DNA from 2 places in the Clostridium beijerinckii genome. Region 2 is predicted to be linked to the other one. Evidence: predicted binding sites of a transcription regulator. Region 2 holds the regulator's gene; the other holds the start of a gene.
The links. The regulator HrcA, encoded in region 2, represses chaperone genes, less so after heat shock. The targets are predictions, from matches to a motif close to TGTTAGCACTCNNNNNNNNNGAGTGCTAACA.
Positions count from the first base shown of each region.

Region 1: a site for HrcA is predicted at 8,883-8,913, ahead of groES (co-chaperone GroES). Genes of this name have one in related genera too.

Region 1 covers NZ_CP144906.1:327,717-338,961, forward strand. Annotated here, with positions in the region: gene PZA12_RS01555 (short-chain-enoyl-CoA hydratase) at 354-1,139, shown strand; gene PZA12_RS01560 (acyl-CoA dehydrogenase) at 1,224-2,363, shown strand; gene PZA12_RS01565 (electron transfer flavoprotein subunit beta/FixA family protein) at 2,377-3,156, shown strand; gene PZA12_RS01570 (electron transfer flavoprotein subunit alpha/FixB family protein) at 3,179-4,186, shown strand; gene PZA12_RS01575 (3-hydroxybutyryl-CoA dehydrogenase) at 4,378-5,226, shown strand; gene PZA12_RS01580 (DNA-3-methyladenine glycosylase family protein) at 5,750-6,676, shown strand; gene PZA12_RS01585 (4Fe-4S dicluster domain-containing protein) at 7,062-8,552, shown strand; gene groES (co-chaperone GroES) at 8,960-9,244, shown strand; gene groL (chaperonin GroEL) at 9,336-10,961, shown strand.
Region 2 covers NZ_CP144906.1:1,000,346-1,011,590, reverse strand. Annotated here, with positions in the region: gene dnaK (molecular chaperone DnaK) at 1-1,345, opposite strand, end outside; gene grpE (nucleotide exchange factor GrpE) at 1,451-2,074, opposite strand; gene hrcA (heat-inducible transcriptional repressor HrcA) at 2,112-3,140, opposite strand; gene hemW (radical SAM family heme chaperone HemW) at 3,379-4,506, opposite strand; gene PZA12_RS04800 (hypothetical protein) at 4,720-5,160, opposite strand; gene lepA (translation elongation factor 4) at 5,342-7,147, opposite strand; gene PZA12_RS04790 (hypothetical protein) at 7,319-7,648, opposite strand; gene PZA12_RS04785 (stage II sporulation protein P) at 7,987-9,057, opposite strand; gene gpr (GPR endopeptidase) at 9,279-10,262, opposite strand; gene rpsT (30S ribosomal protein S20) at 10,435-10,698, shown strand; gene holA (DNA polymerase III subunit delta) at 10,765-11,245, opposite strand, start outside.

The DNA of each region.
Region 1 (11,245 bases), 670 kb from region 2:
ATATTATTTAAAGCTTGTTCAAAAAATAACAGATCAAATATATATATTTGTTTTTAGAAATAGATTTAAGAAAATTTTATCCAAAAGCTTTACATGAATAAAGTTTTCTTCTCTGTTTGGCATGAAAATAGATATATACCTTTGATCAGTTATTTTTTCATATACTTAAAAACTTATATTAATAACGCAATATTTTATTGCAAATAATCTAGGAACGTATTATAATTTTAATTGAGGCGTGAAGTCTTGATATTTTTTTAAACTTATTTGTTATATTATTAACAATTGGATAAAAAATATCAAAAATAGTGTGAAAATTAAAAAAATAAGCAAGTTTGAAGGAGGTCCTTAGAATGGAATTAAAAAATGTTATTCTTGAAAAAGAAGGGCATTTAGCTATTGTTACAATCAATAGACCAAAGGCATTAAATGCATTGAATTCAGAAACACTAAAAGATTTAAATGTTGTTTTAGATGATTTAGAAGCAGACAACAATGTGTATGCAGTTATAGTTACTGGTGCTGGTGAGAAATCTTTTGTTGCTGGAGCAGATATTTCAGAAATGAAAGATCTTAATGAAGAACAAGGTAAAGAATTTGGTATCTTAGGAAATAATGTCTTCAGAAGATTAGAAAAATTGGATAAGCCAGTTATCGCAGCTATATCAGGATTTGCTCTTGGTGGTGGATGTGAACTTGCTATGTCATGTGACATAAGAATAGCTTCAGTTAAGGCTAAATTTGGTCAACCAGAAGCAGGACTTGGAATAACTCCAGGATTTGGTGGGACTCAAAGATTAGCAAGAATAGTTGGACCAGGAAAAGCTAAAGAATTAATATATACTTGTGACCTTATAAATGCAGAAGAAGCTTATAGAATAGGTTTAGTTAATAAAGTAGTTGAATTAGAAAAATTGATGGAAGAAGCAAAAGCAATGGCTAACAAGATTGCAGCTAATGCTCCAAAAGCAGTTGCATATTGTAAAGATGCTATAGACAGAGGAATGCAAGTTGATATAGATGCAGCTATATTAATAGAAGCAGAAGACTTTGGAAAGTGCTTTGCAACAGAAGATCAAACAGAAGGAATGACTGCGTTCTTAGAAAGAAGAGCAGAAAAGAATTTTCAAAATAAATAATTTTTTAATAATTAGTTAAAAATCTATTAGAGATTTATATATAGTTTGTATCAAATAGGTTTAATTAACAAGGAGGGTAATTTAATGAATTTCCAATTAACTAGAGAACAACAATTAGTACAACAAATGGTTAGAGAATTCGCAGTAAATGAAGTTAAGCCAATAGCTGCTGAAATCGACGAAACAGAAAGATTCCCTATGGAAAACGTTGAAAAAATGGCTAAGCTTGGAATGATGGGTATCCCATTTTCTAAAGAATTTGGTGGAGCAGGCGGAGATGTTCTTTCATATATAATTGCTGTGGAAGAATTATCAAAAGTTTGTGGTACTACAGGAGTTATTCTTTCAGCACATACATCATTATGTGCATCAGTAATAAATGAAAATGGAACTAAAGAACAAAGAGCAAAATATTTACCTGATCTTTGCAGTGGTAAAAAGATCGGTGCTTTCGGATTAACTGAACCAGGTGCTGGTACAGATGCTGCAGGACAACAAACAACTGCTGTATTAGAAGGAGACCATTATGTATTAAATGGTTCAAAAATCTTCATAACAAATGGTGGAGTTGCTGAAACTTTCATAATATTTGCTATGACTGATAAATCTAAAGGAACTAAAGGAATTTCTGCATTCATAGTAGAAAAGTCATTCCCAGGATTCTCAATAGGAAAATTAGAAAACAAGATGGGTATTAGAGCATCTTCAACAACTGAATTAGTTATGGAAAACTGTATAGTACCAAAAGAAAACTTACTAAGCGTAGAAGGTAAGGGATTTGGTATAGCAATGAAAACTCTTGATGGAGGAAGAATTGGTATAGCAGCTCAAGCTTTAGGTATTGCAGAAGGTGCATTTGAAGAAGCTGTTAACTATATGAAAGAAAGAAAACAATTCAATAAATCATTATCAGCATTCCAAGGATTACAATGGTATATAGCTGAAATGGACGTTAAAATTCAAGCTGCTAAATACTTAGTATACCTAGCTGCAACAAAGAAGCAAGCAGGTCAACCTTATTCAGTAGATGCTGCAAGAGCTAAATTATTTGCTGCAGATGTTGCAATGGAAGTTACAACTAAGGCAGTTCAAATCTTTGGTGGATATGGATACACTAAAGAATACCCAGTAGAAAGAATGATGAGAGATGCTAAGATATGCGAAATCTACGAAGGAACTTCAGAAGTTCAAAAGATGGTTATCGCAGGAAGCATTTTAAGATAGGAGGACTTTTAGAATGAATATAGTAGTTTGTGTAAAACAAGTTCCAGATACTACAGCAGTAAAAATTGATCCTAAAACTGGTACATTAATAAGAGATGGTGTTCCATCAATAATGAACCCAGAGGATAAACACGCTTTAGAAGGTGCATTACAATTAAAAGAAAAAGTTGGAGGAAAAGTTACTGTAATAAGTATGGGACTTCCAATGGCTAAAGCAGTATTAAGAGAAGCATTATGTATGGGAGCTGATGAAGCTGTCCTATTAACAGATAGAGCACTTGGAGGAGCAGATACTTTAGCTACTTCAAAGGCACTTGCAGGAGTAATAGCTAAATTAGATTATGATTTAGTATTTGCTGGAAGACAAGCGATTGATGGAGATACTGCTCAAGTAGGACCAGAAATAGCAGAACATTTAAACATTCCTCAAGTAACTTACGTTCAAGACGTTAAAGTTGAAGGAAATACATTAATAGTAAATAGAGCACTAGAAGATGGACATCAAGTAGTAGAAGTTAAAACTCCATGTCTATTAACTGCAATCGAAGAATTAAATGAAACTAGATATATGAATGTTGTAGATATATTCGAAACTTCAGATGATGAAATCAAAGTTATGAGCGCAGCTGATATAGATGTAGATGTAGCTGAATTAGGGCTTAAAGGCTCACCTACAAAGGTTAAGAAGTCAATGACTAAGGAAGTTAAAGGTGCAGGAGAAATCGTAAGAGAAGCACCTAAAAATGCAGCATACTATGTTGTAGGAAAATTAAAAGAAAAACACTACATCTAAGATAATAGGAGGGTAATTTATTATGAATATAGCAGATTACAAAGGCGTTTGGGTCTTTGCTGAACAAAGAGAAGGCGAATTACAAAAAGTATCTTTAGAACTACTTGGTGAAGGTAGAAGAATTGCTGATGAATTAGGAGTAAATCTTACAGCTTTATTATTAGGTAGCAACATAGAAGGATTAGCAAAAACTTTAGCAGAGCACGGTGCAGATGAAGTTTTAGTTGCTGATGATAAAAACTTAGAACACTATACAACTGATGCTTACACAAAAGTTATTTGTGATTTAGCAAATGAAAGAAAACCAGGAATATTATTCGTAGGAGCTACTTTCATCGGAAGAGATTTAGGTCCAAGAATAGCTGCTAGATTATCAACAGGATTAACAGCAGACTGTACATCAATTGACGTTGATGTTACAAATGGCGATCTTTTAGCTACAAGACCAGCATTTGGTGGTAACTTAATGGCTACAATTGCTTGTCCGGAACATAGACCACAAATGGCAACAGTAAGACCAGGAGTATTTGCAAAGATTACAACTGATCCATCTAAATGTAAAATTGAAAAAGTTGATGTTAAATTAGCAGATAGCGATGTAAGAACTAAAGTTTTAGAAACTATAAAAGCTAAGAAAGATATCGTTGATATAGCTGAAGCAGATTTCATCGTATCAGGTGGTAGAGGAGTTGGAAACAAAGAAAACTTCCAATTACTTAAAGAATTAGCAGAAGCTTTAGGCGGAACTGTAGCTGGATCAAGAGCAGCTGTAGAAAAAGGATGGATTGATGGAGCATATCAAGTAGGTCAAACTGGTAAGACTGTTAGACCTCAAATATATATAGCTTGTGGTATTTCTGGAGCTATCCAACACGTTGCTGGTATGCAAGATTCAGATTTAATCATTGCTGTAAATAAAGATGATTCAGCTCCAATAATGAAAATTGCTGACTATGCAATAGTTGGTGATCTTACTAAAGTAGTACCAGAATTAATAGCTCAAGTTAAAGAAATAAAGAGCGCTGAATAATTATTCGGTTAATTTAGATATATTTTTGTTAGATTGTACTATTGAAAGTTAATAATGTAACATTAAAGATAATTAATTAACAATATTATTCAATAAGTAACAATTAGATAATTATGAAGTTAATCCTTAGTTAAAATACATATTTTAGCTAAGGATATCTATAATGAAAAGATTTAGAGGAGGAATAATTCATGAAAAAGATTTTTGTACTTGGAGCAGGAACTATGGGTGCTGGTATCGTTCAAGCATTCGCTCAAAAAGGTTGTGAAGTAATTGTAAGAGACATAAAGGAAGAATTTGTTGACAGAGGAATAGCTGGAATCACTAAAGGATTAGAAAAGCAAGTTGCTAAAGGAAAAATGTCTGAAGAAGATAAAGAAGCTATACTTTCAAGAATTTCAGGAACAACTGATATGAAATTAGCTGCTGACTGTGATTTAGTAGTTGAAGCTGCAATCGAAAACATGAAAATTAAGAAGGAAATCTTTGCTGAATTAGATGGAATTTGTAAGCCAGAAGCGATTTTAGCTTCAAACACTTCATCTTTATCAATTACTGAAGTTGCTTCAGCTACAAAGAGACCTGATAAAGTTATCGGAATGCATTTCTTTAATCCAGCTCCAGTAATGAAGCTTGTTGAAATTATTAAAGGAATAGCTACTTCTCAAGAAACTTTTGATGCTGTTAAGGAATTATCAGTTGCTATTGGAAAAGAACCAGTAGAAGTTGCAGAAGCTCCAGGATTCGTTGTAAACAGAATATTAATCCCAATGATTAACGAAGCTTCATTTATACTACAAGAAGGAATAGCTTCAGTTGAAGATATTGATACAGCTATGAAATATGGTGCTAACCACCCAATGGGACCTTTAGCTTTAGGAGATCTTATTGGATTAGACGTTTGCTTAGCTATCATGGATGTTTTATTCACTGAAACAGGTGATAACAAGTACAGAGCTAGTAGCATATTAAGAAAATATGTTAGAGCTGGATGGCTTGGAAGAAAATCAGGAAAAGGATTCTATGATTATTCTAAATAATATCATGAATATATGGAAAAACTCAAGTTTATGCTTGGGTTTTTTTATTTTTAGGGAAATATATAAATAACTACTAGATTACATAAATAATTTTAAACTAAAGAATATTGTAAAATTCAACAAAACATTTTATTACTGTTAAGTAAGTGATATAATATATTAAATAATAACTATTTTCTTAAGATTAATTGCATAATTTAATTGAAATATTGGATATTAAAAAAATAAATAGTTAAAAGATATAATATAGGTGGCATACATCAGAAAATGGGCAATATAAACTGTGACATAATCTTTAGAAAAAAACCTTAGTGTAGAATATATTATTTAAAGAAGAATATATGAATGAAATAAGTTTAAACTAAAGTTAATATGATATTATGTTTATTAATGATTTCACTAAAGAGATAAACATATAATTTGAATATTCATAATCTGAGAATAGGATTCATCAATATCCATACTAGACTATAAGATGATAAAAACTAAATAATTTTATACTGTAAGGGAGACGGATAATAAAATGGATTATAAATTTGTAGAATTTTATGATAATTATTTAATAATAAAAGAATTAAGCAATTTTAAATTAAAACATATATTTGAGTGTGGGCAAATTTTTAGGTTTGAAGAGATAGCAGAAAATAATTTTATTGTAATTGCATTTGGAAGATTAATTGAAGTTAAAGAAGACGGAAATGATGTAATAATTTACAATTCTACAAAGGAAGATTTTCAAAATATTTGGCTTAAGTATTTTGATTTAGATAGAGATTATTCAGTTATAAAAGATGAACTTTCAAAAGATGTTTTACTTAAACAAAGTATTGAATTTGGATATGGTGTTAGAGTTTTGAATCAAGATCCATTTGAAATGCTGCTTAGCTTTATTATTTCAGCGCGAAATAATATACCATCAATAAAGAAGACTGTAAATAAAATATCTAATAAATGGGGAAAAGAAATTATTTATAAGAATAAAACTTACTATGCGTTTCCTAATATAGATGAAATAAAAGATGCTACATTAGAAGAAATACAGGAGACAGGAGCATCTTTCAGAAGTAAATATATTTTTGATACAATAAAAAATGTATATAATTCTAAAACAGCAAAAGAGGACCTGAAAGCAAATGATACAAATGAATATATAAAGTATGATCTAGATTATATTAAAAATTTAGATGATGATGAATGTCACAATGCACTTCAAGAATTCAAAGGTGTAGGTTCAAAGGTAGCTGACTGCATAATGTTATTTTCAATGGAAAAGACTTCAGCATTCCCAGTAGATGTATGGGTTAAACGTGCGATGATTCATTTTTATGGGGCAGAGGATGCGTCTCTAAATAAAATTAGAATTTTTGGAAGGAACAAGTTTGGTAAATTAGCAGGTTTTGCGCAGCAATATTTATTCTACTATGCGAGAGAGAATAAAATAAATGTATAGGATAGAATAAAAAAGTTTATTATAGAATGAAAAGTCTAGGATTTTATTTCCTAGACTTTTTATTTTGTCAAGAAATATTAGAATAATATGTTCAATAATGTTAATAATTTATCATTGATGTAATAATATAAATGTCATATAAATCCCTTGATATAACTAATATAATGGTAAATAAACAGATCTGAAAAGAAGTGGAAATACAAGAAAAAACTTTAACTAAAGTAGCTGAGAAATACCAATATATACATATGAAAATAGAACGTATATTAAGAAAATTTAGAAAATTTAAATTATATAATATTTGTTATAATTTTAACAAGAGTATGCTATAATTATTTTGTATTATAAATGTAAGATAAAAATTATTCATGGGAGAGTGTGTATAATGTTTCAGTTTGAGAATCAACTTCTAGCTTTAAAGCACGAGGTTCTTACTAGAGTTGCTGTATTAGCAAAAGAAAATAATATTAGTAAAGAGGAAATAGAAAAAATTCCTTATGCTATGATTGTAGGAGAAGAACCTAAGTATAGAGATTCAGTTGAACGAGAAAGAAATGTAGTATTAGAGAGAGCAAAACTTGCAGCAGGATTTAAACCAACAGGCAAACATGGACAAGATTTAGTTAATATAGAAGAAGAAAAACAAATATTATATGTTATAAAAGAAGCATGTGATAGATGCCCAACAAAGAAGTTCCAAGTTACTGATGCATGTAGAAATTGTATAGCTCATAAGTGTCAAAGTGCATGTAATTTTGGAGCAATTACATATGTTGATGGAAGAGCTTATATAGATCCAGATAAATGTAAGGAATGTGGAATGTGTAAAAAAGCATGTCCATATGATGCTGTTGCAGAAGATATGAGACCTTGTAAGAAGTCATGTCCAACAGGTGCATTAAGCTATAATGCAGAAGATTTGAGTGCTGAAATTACAGAAAGTAAATGTGTAAACTGTGGTGCATGCATGTCAGCATGTCCATTTGGAGCTATAGAAGACAAAAGCTCATTAGTTAAAGTTATTAATAGATTGATGGATAAAGAAGAAAAAATTTATGCAGTAGTTGCACCAGCAATAACAGGGCAATTTGGGCCTAAAACAACTTATGGACAAGTTAAGAATGCAATTAAGGCATTAGGCTTTAAAGATATGTTAGAAGCTGCATGTGGAGCAGATGCAGTTACTGTACATGAAAGTAATGAATTTGTAGAGAGAATGGAAAAAGGGGATAGCTACATGACAAATTCATGTTGTCCAGGATTCCTAAGTTACATTGAAAAAATGATGCCAGATCAAGTTGAGAAAATTTCTGGAACTGTTTCACCTATGGTAGCAACGGGTAGATATATAAAATCTAAAGATAAAGATGCAAAAGTGGTATTTATAGGGCCTTGTACTGCAAAGAAAAGTGAAGTACTAATAGATTCAATAAGGGATGCAGTTGATTATGTATTAACTTTTGAGGAAGTAGTCGCATTATTTGATGCATTTGGAGTTGATCCAACAACTTGTGAAGATATAGTTGTTGATGAAGCATCAATCTTTGGAAGAAATTTTGCTGTTGGGGGAGGATTAACTGCCGCAATACAAAATTATGTACAAGAAAAAGGTGTTAATGTAGACTTTAAACCAGTTCAAGTTTCTGGTGGGGCGGATATCAAAAAAACTATGACAATGGCTAAGGTTGGAAAGTTACAAGGAAACTTTATTGAAGGAATGATGTGTGAAGGTGGCTGTATAAATGGGGCAGCTAAAATTGTATCAGTAATGAAAGCTAAAGCGCCATTTACAAAATTAAACCAGCAAACACCTATTAAGAGTGTATTATCTAATAAGGTGTTAGGTGAATATCACAATGTAAATTTAGAAAGATAATATTAATCTTGATTTTGAAATATAATTAAGTAATTAAAAATTCTATTATTATATAGGTGATCTAGGCAATGAGGTATTTAGAATTTTAAATTATTTATGAAATTTAATAGCTTTATTCTCTATATAAGGTCATAAAAACTCTAATCAGTAATATGTTTATTTGGTTAGAGTTTTTTTATTATTTTAAAAATTCATAATATTAATAATAATATGGAGAAAATTTAAGTAAATGCGATATATTTTGAGATAAGGAGTAATATTCGCTGAAAAATGGGATATAATATTAGAAGTAATGTTTGAATTATATGGGTATAAAGGATATTATAATTATGTTAGCACTCGACAATGATGAGTGCTAACAGAAAATAAACTGAAATGATAATATATATTTTAAGGAGGGTTTTTTCATGAACATTAAACCACTTGGTGAAAGAGTAGTAATTAAAAAATTAGAGGCAGAAGAAAAGACTAAGAGTGGAATAGTCTTAACTGGTACTGCAAAGGAAAGACCACAAGAAGCAGAAGTGGTTGCAGTAGGACCTGGAGCTATTGTAGACGGAAATAGAGTAGCTATGGAAGTAAAAGTTGGAGATAAAGTATTATATTCAAAATATGCTGGAACAGAAGTAAAGGTTGATGGCGAAGAATATACTATATTAAAGCAAGATGATATTCTAGCAATAGTTGAATAGTTAAAGTGTTAATAACTAGATATTTAAATATAAAAAATAAATTCAATTAGAAACGATAATAAATAACATATATAAGGAGCGTGTGATATAAATGGCTAAGATGTTAAAATTCGGAGAAGATGCAAGAAGATCTATGCAAATAGGTGTAGATAAATTAGCAGATACAGTTAAAGTGACTTTAGGACCTAAGGGAAGAAATGTTGTTTTAGATAAAAAATTTGGTGCACCATTAATTACAAATGACGGTGTTTCAATTGCAAGAGAAATAGAATTAGAAGATCCATATGAAAACATGGGTGCTCAATTAGTTAAAGAAGTTGCAACAAAGACTAATGATGTAGCAGGAGATGGAACTACAACTGCAACATTACTTGCTCAAGCAATAATTAGAGAAGGTCTAAAGAATGTTACAGCTGGAGCTAATCCAATACTAATTAGAACAGGTATTAAAATGGCTGTAGATAAAGCTGTTGAAGAAATCCAAAAGATTTCTAAGCAAGTAGATGGAAAAGAAGATATAGCTAGAGTTGCTGCAATCTCAGCTGCTGATGAAGAAGTTGGTAAGTTAATTGCAGATGCTATGGAGAAGGTTGGTAACGAAGGCGTTATTACTATAGAAGAATCTAAATCAATGGGAACAGAATTAGATGTTGTAGAAGGTATGCAATTCGATAGAGGATACGTATCACCTTACATGGCTACAGATACTGAAAAAATGGAAGCTGTTTTAGAAAATCCATATATATTAATAACTGATAAGAAAATTTCTAACATACAAGAAATATTACCAGTACTTGAACAAATAGTTCAATCAGGTAAAAAGTTATTAATCATTGCTGAAGATATTGAAGGAGAAGCAATGGCTACATTAGTAGTTAATAAATTAAGAGGAACATTTACTTGTGTAGCTGTTAAGGCACCAGGATTTGGAGATAGAAGAAAAGAAATGTTACAAGATATTGCAACATTAACTGGTGGAACAGTAATAGCTGAAGAATTAGGCAGAGAATTAAAAGATGTTACTATTGATATGCTAGGTACAGCTGATAGTGTTAAAGTAAGTAAAGAAAACACTGTTATAGTTAATGGTAAAGGTGATTCTAATGCAATAAAAGAAAGAATTAACCAAATTAAAGCTCAAATAGAAGAAACTTCTTCAGAATTTGATAAAGAAAAACTACAAGAAAGATTAGCTAAATTAGCTGGAGGTGTTGCAGTAATTAAAGTTGGTGCAGCAACTGAAACAGAATTAAAAGAAAAGAAACTTAGAATAGAAGACGCATTAGCTGCAACAAAGGCTGCTGTTGAAGAAGGAATAGTAGCAGGTGGTGGAACTGCTTATGTTAATGTAATAAACGAAGTTGCAAAATTAACTTCAGATGTTGCGGATACACAAATTGGTATCAATATAATAGTTAAATCATTAGAAGAACCAGTAAGACAAATAGCTACTAATGCAGGTGTAGAAGGTTCAGTAATAATTGAAAAAGTTAAGAATAGTGAACCAGGAATAGGATATGATGCACTACATGGAGAATATATCAATATGATAAAAGGTGGAATAGTAGACCCAACTAAGGTTACTAGATCTGCACTTCAAAATGCAGCTTCAGTTGCTTCAACATTCTTAACAACAGAAGCAGCAGTTGCTGATATTCCAGCAAAGGAAACACCAATGCCAGGTGCTCCAGGAATGGGAATGGACGGAATGTACTAAAATATATAAATTAAAGAATTATAAATATTTAATTTAATAAATAGAGAAAGTGCTCATAGGTACTTTCTCTATTTTGCTTTTTAGTATTAAAAAATAAAGTGATTAATAGCCATTAACATATCTATGTAATTTTAAAAAGTATTTTATATATTTAAGCTTATGGAAATCATAGCAATGCAACTTTATATGAAATTTATATATTAGAAGTCAATATTAGAAATTATTAGAGAATATTTTCCATTTATTGTATAAAAGATTTCCTATTAGACATAATTTAAATAAAA
Region 2 (11,245 bases):
CAAATGTAACTTCGATTTGAGGAATTCCTCTTGGTGCTGGAGCTATACCTGATAATGTGAATTGTCCAAGTGACTTGTTATCCATAGCCATTTGTCTTTCACCTTGAACTACATTAATTTCAACTGATGTTTGGTTATCTGCAGCTGTTGAGAATACTTGACTCTTCTTAGTTGGAATAGTTGTATTTCTTTCGATTAATGGAGTAGCTATACCACCTGCTGTTTCAATTCCAAGTGTTAATGGAGTAACATCAAGTAATACTACGTCCTTAACTTCACCAGTTAATACACCTGCTTGAATAGCTGCACCAACTGCAACACATTCATCTGGGTTAACTCCCTTAGATGGTTCTTTTCCTGTAAAGTTCTTAACAGCTTCTACTACTGCTGGAATTCTTGTTGAACCACCAACTAAGATTATTTTATCTATATCATTTAATGAAAGTTTAGCATCAGCTAATGCCTTTCTCATAGGCTCAATACTTCTTTCAACTAAGTCATGAGTAATTTCATTAAACTTAGCTCTGCTTAATGTTAAATCTATATGCTTTGGACCTGTTGCATCAGCAGTAATAAATGGTAAATTAATGTTTGTTTGTTGAGATGCTGATAATTCAATTTTTGCCTTTTCAGCAGCTTCTTTTAATCTTTGAACTGCCATTTTATCTTGCATTAAGTCAATTCCATTTGAAGCTTTAAACTCATCTGCAATATATTTCATTATCTTTTCATCAAAGTCATCTCCACCAAGCTTTGTATCACCGTTAGTTGATAATACTTCGAATACTCCATCTCCAAGATCTAGAATAGATACGTCAAAAGTACCACCACCTAAGTCATAAACTAGGATTTTGTGAGCTGAATCTGTTTTATCTAAACCATAAGCTAATGATGCTGCTGTTGGTTCGTTGATTATTCTTAATACTTCAAGCCCTGCAATCTTACCAGCATCCTTAGTTGCTTGTCTTTGGCTATCATTGAAGTAAGCTGGTACAGTAATAACTGCTTGAGTTACTGTTTCACCTAAGTAAGCTTCTGCATCTGCTTTTATTTTTTGTAAAACCATAGCAGAAATTTCTTGTGGTGAATATTGTTTTCCATCTATATCAACTTTATATCCAGTTCCCATATGTCTTTTTATTGAAATAACTGTTTTATCTGGATTAGTAATTGCTTGTCTTTTAGCTACTTGACCAACTAATCTTTCTCCATTTGCTTGGAATGATACTACTGAAGGAGTAGTTCTAGCACCTTCTGAGTTTGCTATAACTGTTGGTTCTCCACCTTCCATAACTGCTACACATGAATTTGTAGTTCCTAAATCAATTCCTATAATCTTTCCCATGATATTTTCCTCCTAAAACTTTATTAGTTTATTTAAAATTGAATTTTTCAGTTTATTATTTTTAAATTCTATCTATATATTTTAATAAGAAACTTGTTCCTATTTCTAATTAGCAACTTTAACCATAGTATGCCTTATTATCTTATCATCTTTCTTATATCCCTTTTGGAAAACTTCCGCTACTACATTTTTACCTAATTCTTCATCTTCTATATGCATTACTGCATTATGAAGATTAGGATCAAATTCTCCAGTAGCATCTATTTCTTCAACACCAAGTTTTGCAAATGAATCTTTGCATCCCTTTATTGTCATTTCAATTCCTTTTTTCAAGTCTTCAATACTACCATCAGCTGCAACAGCTCTTTCTAAATTGTCAAGAATAGGAACAATCTCTTTTAATACATCTACATATGCATCGCTATATATTCCTTCTTTTTCTTTAGCTGTTCTTTTTCTATAGTTATCATATTCAGCTGTTAATCTTAAAAGTCTATCTTTTGTCGCATCTAATTCTTCTCTCAACTTCTTATTTTCCTCTTCTTGATTTTTTACTAAATCTTCTTGATCTTCCTCCGCAGCTTCTATATTTTCTGAAGCCTCTTTGCTAGCTTCATTTGTTTCTGCTGCATCATTACTTTCTTGAGTCTCATTATCCTTTTCTGCTACTTCATCTGCAATTTCTTCTTTTTCTAGTTCTTCATTTTTAACATCTCTATTTTCTTCCATGTATCTAACACACACCTCTTCTCTTCAAATCTAACATCTATTTTGGATTGCTCAATATATTATTAAGCTCTTTTATAACTTCTGACATAATAGTTATTACCTTTGAGTAATTAATCCTTCTAGGTCCAATTAATCCAATTTTCCCAATAGGCCTATCCTTAAAGGAATATTCAGCAGATATTATACTACAATCTCTAGCTTGTGGCTTATAGTTTTCATCCCCTATACTGACTGTTATATTGTCTTGAGGATTAAACAGCTCCATCAAAGCTTCTTTATCATTCAAAAGCGATAACATTTCTTTTGCTTTATCAATATCGTTATATTCAGGATAATTAAATATGTTGGTAGTTCCCTCCATGAATACTTCTGTAGAATCCGCTGCGTTTAGTGTCTCATATAAAATAGGCAATAAAGCATTAAATATTTCTTCATAGGCTCCTAGATCCTTTTTTAAGTTATTAATTACTTCTAAATTAATTTCTTGTATAGAAAGATTTACCAATCTATTATTTATAACTTCATTTATTCGTGTTAAAGTTTCAACTTCAGGAACTCTATTATTTAGCTTCATTATATGATTCTTTATAACACCAGTATCTGTTAAGAAAACTGATACTAAATTATGATCATCAACTTTAATTAGCTGAATTGACTTTATAAAGCTCCTTTTTACTGATGGTGTCTCAATTACACAAGTTAATTTAGTAAGTTCTGACAATAAGGCGCTAGTTTGCTTAACTATTTTATCTACTTCAAGCATTGCAGAATCGATTATATATTGTTTTATTCTTAGATCTTCTTCAACTGTTAGCATCTGATTATCCATAAGCTGATCAACATATAATCTATATCCCTTACTAGAAGGAATTCTTCCTGCAGAAGCATGAGGTTGTTCTAAGTATCCCATATCTTCAAGGTCAGCCATCTCATTCCTTATTGTTGCGGACCCAATACCTAAATTATAGTTTTTAGCAATAGTTCTTGATCCTACAGGATCTCCTGTTCGAATATAGTCATTGATAATAGCTTGAAGTATTCTTATTTTTCTGTCATCAATACTCATAACCTCACCTCTTTTTGTTAGCACTCATTAACCTCGAGTGCTAATGACTATGTTTTTAATATATTATTTATGATGTTTTTTGTCAATTCTATTTATATTTATTATAGCTACTTAACGTTAATAATAAAGCAATTTTGTCAATTTAACTCCTTATATCTCCTATTTTCTCTATTTCTCTATACAATATAATTTTATAATTGCACTTAATCTTTCTTTAAACTTTTCATGAGAGAATCCATTAAGATAAAATGAAATCACTCATTACATAGTTGGATATTTCTATCCCATGCGAAGTTAGATATAGATTTCCCGAATTATGAATTAATAATCCTTTTTTAATATTTTTTTCAATAATTTCGCCATACACTTCATATATATCTTTATTAAATCGCTCTTTAAATTCCTCTAATTTTATCCCTTTAATCATCCTAAGCCCCATAAATAAAAATTCTTCCATATCATCTTTAATATTATTTATGTGAATTTCTTCAATTACACTTTCTTTATTATTTATTCTTTTAATATAGTACTGAATATTGTCTATATTTTTAATTCTTTTTTTATCTATAAACGAACTAGCCGATACGCCTAATCCCAAGTATTCATCGCATTTCCAATAAACTTTATTATGAAAGCACTCTTTGTTCTTTTTTGAATAATTAGATATTTCATATTGATGATATCCATACCCATTCAATATGTCTTTAGTGGTTAAATACATAATTCGTTCTTTATCCTCTTCAGGTAAATTCAACTTATCTTCTTCATATAAATTATAAAACCGAGTTCCTTCTTCTATAATCAAGCTATATGCAGATATATGATCTAGTTCAAGTTCTGCTACTTTTCGCAAAGAACATTCCCAATCTTCAATAGTTTGATTAGGTAACCCAAACATCAAGTCTGCATTTATATTATTGAATCCTAGCTTTCTAGCAAGAAAATAATTTTCTTCAAATTCTTCATAGCTATGTATTCTTCCAATATCTTTTAATAAAGAGTTTTTTGTTGATTGTAATCCCATGCTAATCCTATTAACATTATGTTTCTTCATAATATTTAGATTTTTTTCATTTAATGTACCTGGATTACACTCTACTGTAAACTCCAAATTATCCTTTAAATCCAATTTATTTAAAGTACCTAGTAGTTTTTCTAGACTTGAGTCATTCAAGTAGGATGGCGTTCCTCCTCCAATAAATATACTACTTATTCTGTATTCTTTTCCTTTTTGTAATATTTCGCTGCTTAACACTTCTATATATTCGTTCATTAATTCTTCTTTTCCTGAATAAGATGGAAAATCGCAATAAAAACATTTCTGTTTACAAAAAGGAATATGTATATATAAGGATATGTCCCTCATTAATTTTTCCTCCAATATATTATTAAATATTTTTCTTAATAAAACAAAAATAAAGAATGAATAACTAGAGGAGCCTTTACCCTTCATTTAAACCTATAAGGTGTGTGTTCACCTTTAATTTAAATTTCAATAGATATTCTCACTTTTATCATTCATTCTTTATTATTTATTCTTAGATAATATACATCATGCTTTTTTCATATCCAAAACTATCTATGCTAATAATTTTTCCGCCTGTTCTTTTAATAAGGCAATTTTACTTTCTGCATCTACAACTGAAAAACCATATACATCTACAAAATTGTAAAAATAATTAGCAAATGCTATTCTCTTGCTACGTGTTATACCCAACGTTTCACCTAGCTTTTCTAAAAGTTCAACTTCTTCTTCATTATATTCTCCATCAATAAGAGCAAGGCCTATTAGTTCAAAATAAATAATATTTTTACATCTATTAGACGAACCTTTTAGAGTTTCACATACGGAACTTAGATCTGATTCTGATATTTCACTTTCATTTATATTTAGCTCTTTTAGATAGTCATTGTAAAGATTTTTCTCTTCTTTCGCAAAAACATTGTCTGAATCTGCAAGGATTTTAACCAATTGCATAAATGCAATTCCTTCATTTTTCTTTAACTCATTTAAAAACATTCAAACCCCTCCCAAACCGGCATTAAAATAATTATTTGTATAATACTAATTAATATTATACAAATAATTCCTCAAAAATAATATATTTTTATTTTATACATTGGCTAGTTTTTTAGAATTACTTTTTAAATAAATATAATTTACATGTATAAAGTATTCTATTTTATATTACTTATACTAACTAATCTACCTTTAATACCGCCATGAATGCTTCTTGTGGAACTTCAACAGAACCAACCTGTCTCATTCTCTTCTTTCCTTCTTTTTGCTTTTCAAGCAGCTTCTTCTTTCTTGAGATATCTCCACCATAACATTTAGCTAATACATCTTTTCTCATAGCTTTTACGGTTTCTCTTGCTATAATTTTAGATCCTACTGCTGCTTGAATTGGAATTTCAAATAATTGTCTTGGGATAATTTCTTTTAGCTTTTCAGCTATTCCTCTTCCTTTATGGTAAGCTCTCTCCTCTGGAACTATCATTGATAATGCATCAACTACATCCCCATTTAATAATATATCTAACTTAACTAATTTAGTTCTAATATATCCTTTAAATTCGTAGTCTAAAGATGCATATCCTCTAGTTCTAGATTTTAATGTATCAAAGAAATCATATATAATTTCGTTCAGTGGTATATCATAATTTACAACAGCTCTAGTTTCTTCTATATATTGCATATCTATGTATACACCTCTTCTATCTTGACACAGCTCCATAACTGCTCCAACATAGTCTTTTGGGGTTATTATCGATGCCTTAACTACTGGCTCCTCCATATAATCCACTTCTGTCAAAGGTGGTAGGTTAGTTGGATTTGTTATTTCTAATATTTCCCCATCAGTTTTGATTACTTTATATATAACAGATGGTGCAGTAGTAATTATATCTAAATTAAATTCTCTTTCAACTCTTTCTTGAATTATTTCCATATGTAATAATCCTAAGAATCCACATCTAAATCCAAAACCTAAAGCAATGGATGTTTCCGGCTCAAAGCTTAATGCCGCATCATTTATTTGTAGCTTTTCAAGAGCTTCTCTTAATTCATCATACTTTGCTCCATCAACTGGGTATATTCCTGAATAGACCATTGGTATAGCAGGTTTATAACCTGGAAGTGCTGTTTCGGTTGGTCTATTAGCTTCAGTTATAGTATCTCCAACTCTTGCGTCTCTAACATTTTTTATGGATGCTGTTACATATCCAACATCACCAGCACTTAACTCACTGATTGGAAGCACTCCTGGAGTAAACACTCCGACTTCAGTAACGTCATAAACTTTATTCGTAGCCATCAATTTAATTTTAGTTCCAATCTTTACTCTTCCGTCTATTACTCTAACTATACATACAACGCCCTTATAACTATCGTAGTAAGAATCAAAAATTAATGCTTTTAAAGGAGCTTCTTCATCGCCATCAGGTGAAGGTATAGTTTTAACAACACACTCTAATACATCACCTATATTAAGCCCTGTTTTAGCAGATATAGTAGGAGCTTCTTCTGCTGGAATTCCTATTACATCTTCAATTTCTTTCTTAACTTCATCGGGTCTTGCAGAAGGCAGATCAACTTTATTTATTACTGGTGCAATTTCCAAATCATTATCTAACGCTAAATAGCAATTAGCTAAAGTTTGAGCTTGAATACCTTGTGTTGCATCAACAACTAATATCGCTCCTTCGCAAGCTGCTAAACTTCTTGAAACTTCATAATTAAAATCTACATGTCCTGGAGTGTCAATTAAATTAAGAATGTATTCCTCACCATCGTCTCTTCTATATACAAGCCTCGCTGCTTGAGACTTTATTGTAATTCCTCTTTCTTTTTCTATCTCCATATTATCTAGAACTTGTTCTTCCATTTCCCTTTTAGTTAAGGTTCCTGTAGTTTCAAGTAATCTATCCGCAAGGGTTGATTTACCATGATCAATATGTGCTACAATTGAAAAATTTCTGATATGTTTTTGTCTTTCACTTTTCATACGCATAACTGTTATTCTTAACGAAAAACAGTACTTTCACCCCCGTTATAATTAAATCAGCTAAATTATAACATACATCCATAAAGAAAGGCTATCAAAACTTTCCCTCATTGCTCTATGTCTAATATGCCTTATATATATTTTAAAATTAACTAAATATTTTAACTAATATTATGGTTTTATTCTTTCAATTATATCCTCTATTTTTTTAATAAAAGAAGATTGATTATTTATCCTAAAATCATTGCTTCCTATCTTAACTAAAACATCTTTTTCAGATTCCTTATAAATTTTAAGAAATGAATTATCCTTAATAAAATTCGAGAAATCTTCTCCAAATTCATTACTTACAAGTTTATAATTTTCATTAGTATTTCCAAGAGGAGATAATGCCTTAGTATTAATCATATCTATTTTAATTATTCCAAGAAAAATAATAAATACTATAAAAATCATTGGTGATATTCTTCTTAAAATGCTACTTTTAATAATTTTCTTCAATGTTGAAACACCCTTTTTTATTTATTTTTAATTTTTATTTAGATTCTTTCCATATAGCAAAACTATTATTCAGTCCCAACTTTCTCAGTCAAACAATCTACTCACCAATTATCTCAATATTATGTGTTAATAAATTAAAATAAAGAAAAGACTAGAGATCTAAATTTTAACTTTAGATTCCTAATCTTTCCTTTAATTTTTATTATCAAGATTATCATTAAATCTCAACTTGAAATATCTATTTAAATACTTAGTGCTTAAAAATCACACTTACATGTTATCTAATTTTTCATATGCACTCAATATAACTTCCAAACCTTTTCCATATAACTTTATATTTATTTCTTATTCAAAACTTCTGCAATCACTCTAGCCATACATTCTGCCGTAACTTTTGACTCGTCTGGTGTATTAGTATGAGATCCTATTTCAAAAAGTAAACATCCATCGCTTTTACTTTGATTAAATGCATTTTTCCCTCTATGATATGTCAATATTTTTATAGGCAATCCTGGGAATAATTCAGCTGTTTTATTAAATACTTTCTCTGTAAGTTCTTTATTTTTAGGATATCTCGTACTATTTTCAGCATTTACAAACATTATTTTAGATGCGCTCATTCCATCAACTTCTGTTGTTGTAGCAGCTTTATCTTCCACAGAATCTCTATGCAGATCTATAACCATTTTAAAATCTCCATATTGTTTTAAATATTTATCAACCACTTCTCCAGATCTTGTATAACTATCATTATAAGAAATACAATTATTAGTTTTGTCATGTATAACTGAAATCCCATAATTCTCTTCTAATTCATTAGCAAGAACATCACCTACCCCAACTACATTAGTATCTTCATTTAAACTATCTGGCTCTGATGCATTATAATTTTCTGTAGTATGACTATGATATATTAATACTTCTGGCTTAGATTTATCTAATGTCTTCTTTAAACTAGGATCATATATCGGGGTATTCTTACTATCAGTGTTTACTTGTACTTTTGAGATACTGTCCTCACTTATTTGAAACGGATTAAAACTAAAATTAGTTTCAGTATTGCTAGAACTTTCACCATCTCCAAAGAAACTAAGTTCATTTTGAATTATTCCTTTATAACTAAGATTATTTAATCCTAATACTTGAAAACAAACATTTTTTAATGAAAGCTTATTTTCAGCATAGGTTCCTTCATCATAAACTTGGGATTCTATTATCGGCATTCCTAAATTTAATAACTGAACATAGGCAAATGCTCCTCTTTCTTTGTTGTTTTTTAAAACATTACCTAATCTTATGAAAAATACACCTATAATTAAAATGAGGATTATTAAGCCTATATTAATGTTAGGTTTTGCTTTTATCCTTTTACTAATTTCACCTTTTTTTCCTCTTCTGCTCATATACATCACGGTAATCCCCCCCTTGCCCTTTTTTATATTTATATTAACGAATTTACATAATTATTCTAATAAATCTCATTCCATTTATTTAAAAATTAGAATAGATTAAAAGATACATTGATAATTAATCTAAAATAAAAAGGTCTCAAAATAATTCAAATTACTTTGAGACCTTCTTTCCTTATTCTTATTTTTATTCTAAAATTCAAAAAATATGTTATTGATAATCAACCCATAAACTTATTAATCTCATCCATATCCATATTAGGTTGAACTGCCATGTTTATCCCATTAGCTATTATTCTTGATAGCGAATTAACCATTAAATCAATGTCCTTAGGTGTAACTATCATATCCATACTTGCTTTTGATGACATTACTTCTTTAATAAGTCTTTCCTTCTCATTTTTATCAAGAGATTTTAACATTTTATAAAATTCATTGCCACTTGATGAATTATTTATTAATGAATCTATTACAGAGTCTATAGTATCATTAGCAATTGTAGTTGCATCTACTACAGTTGGAATACCTACTGCAATAACCTTAACTCCTAAATTTTCCTCATTTATCTGTTTTCTATTATTTCCTACTCCTGCACCTGGGGATATTCCAGTATCTCCAATTTGGATTGTTGTATTCACTCTTTCAACTTTTCTTGCAGCTAAAGCATCTATACATATTACTAAGTCTGGTTTAATTTTTTCTACAACACCTTTAATTATTTCCACAGTTTCTATTCCTGTGACTCCAAGCACTCCGGGCGCTACTGAACAGACAGGTCTAACAGATTCATCAATTGCTTCAGGCATAACTGTTTGTAAATGTCTAGTTACCATAATCTTTTCTGTCACTTTCGGACCTAACGCATCTGGTGTAACTTGCCAATTTCCAAGCCCTACAACTAATACTGTTTTATCTGTATCAATCTTAATTAATCTTTGCAAAATCTCTGATACCACTTGTGAAACTCTATCCATAGTTTCGCCATCATATGCTGTAAAATCTGGCATTCCTATAGTTATATAATTTCCCTTTGGCTTTCCAATTTTTTTAGCACCTTCATCATTTTTTACCTTTACCGTAGTTACCTTAATATCATCATCGCTTTCTTCTATAACTTCTATTCCATCTATATCTACTTCATCCTTGTGACTTTCCTTATAAATTTCTCTCGCTTCAAGTACTAAATCTGTTCTTACATTTATCATACCAACACCTCTTTATAAATTTACTCAGTCTTATTTTTCCTTTTTCTTTGAATTTAATACTTGAATTACATAACTTCTGATGCTATAATAAGGTTTGTTGAATATGAACTCGTACGCAGATTTCCCCAAAAACTGCAGAGACCCTATAAAAATTTAAGGGGGTGAATTAAGAATGGCAAATATAAAATCAGCAAAAAAGAGAATTAAAGTTACTGAAACTAAGACTTTAAAGAACAGAATGATTAAGTCTGCTTTAAAGACTACTATAAAGAAATTTGAAGCTGCTATAGAAGCTAAGAATAATGAAGAAGCTAAAGCTTTATTTACATCAGTTGTTAAGTCATTAGATATGGCTGCTACTAAGGGAGTTGTTCATAAAAATATGGCTGCTAGAAAGAAATCAAGATTAGCTGCTAAGTTAAACTCTATGGCATAATCTTAAAACCCATCTAAGTAGATGGGTTATTTTTTATTCTTTAGGAATTTATATTATTAATAAATATTATTTTTTAACTGTAAGCGTGTTTATTAAAAGAAATTCCATTTCCATATTCTTATCTATTCCAGTTGACTTTAACTTTGTTTCTGTATTAACGCAAAGCTTAATTAACTCTGACAGTTGCTTTTCAGTAAATTTATTTGTCTGCATTATCAATTTTTCACAAACAAACTGTGGTAATCTATAGTCTAACATGAAATCATCTACTTTTTTTCCATTGCTAAGTTTTATCTTTATCTCATATAACCTCAAAAAATGTTTTTGAATTGCACTTATTATCAGCATATGCTGATCTGATTTATATAAAATTTCCTTCATCGTATCTATAGCTTTATCAATCTTTTTTGTAGCTATTAATTCAACTAAATCAAAAGTATCATCCTCACTTGAATTTGAAATAAGTATGTCAATATCCTCTTTTTTTATTTCTCTTTCATTACAGTACGCTATAAGCTTGTCAGCTTCTCTTTTTATAATATCAAAG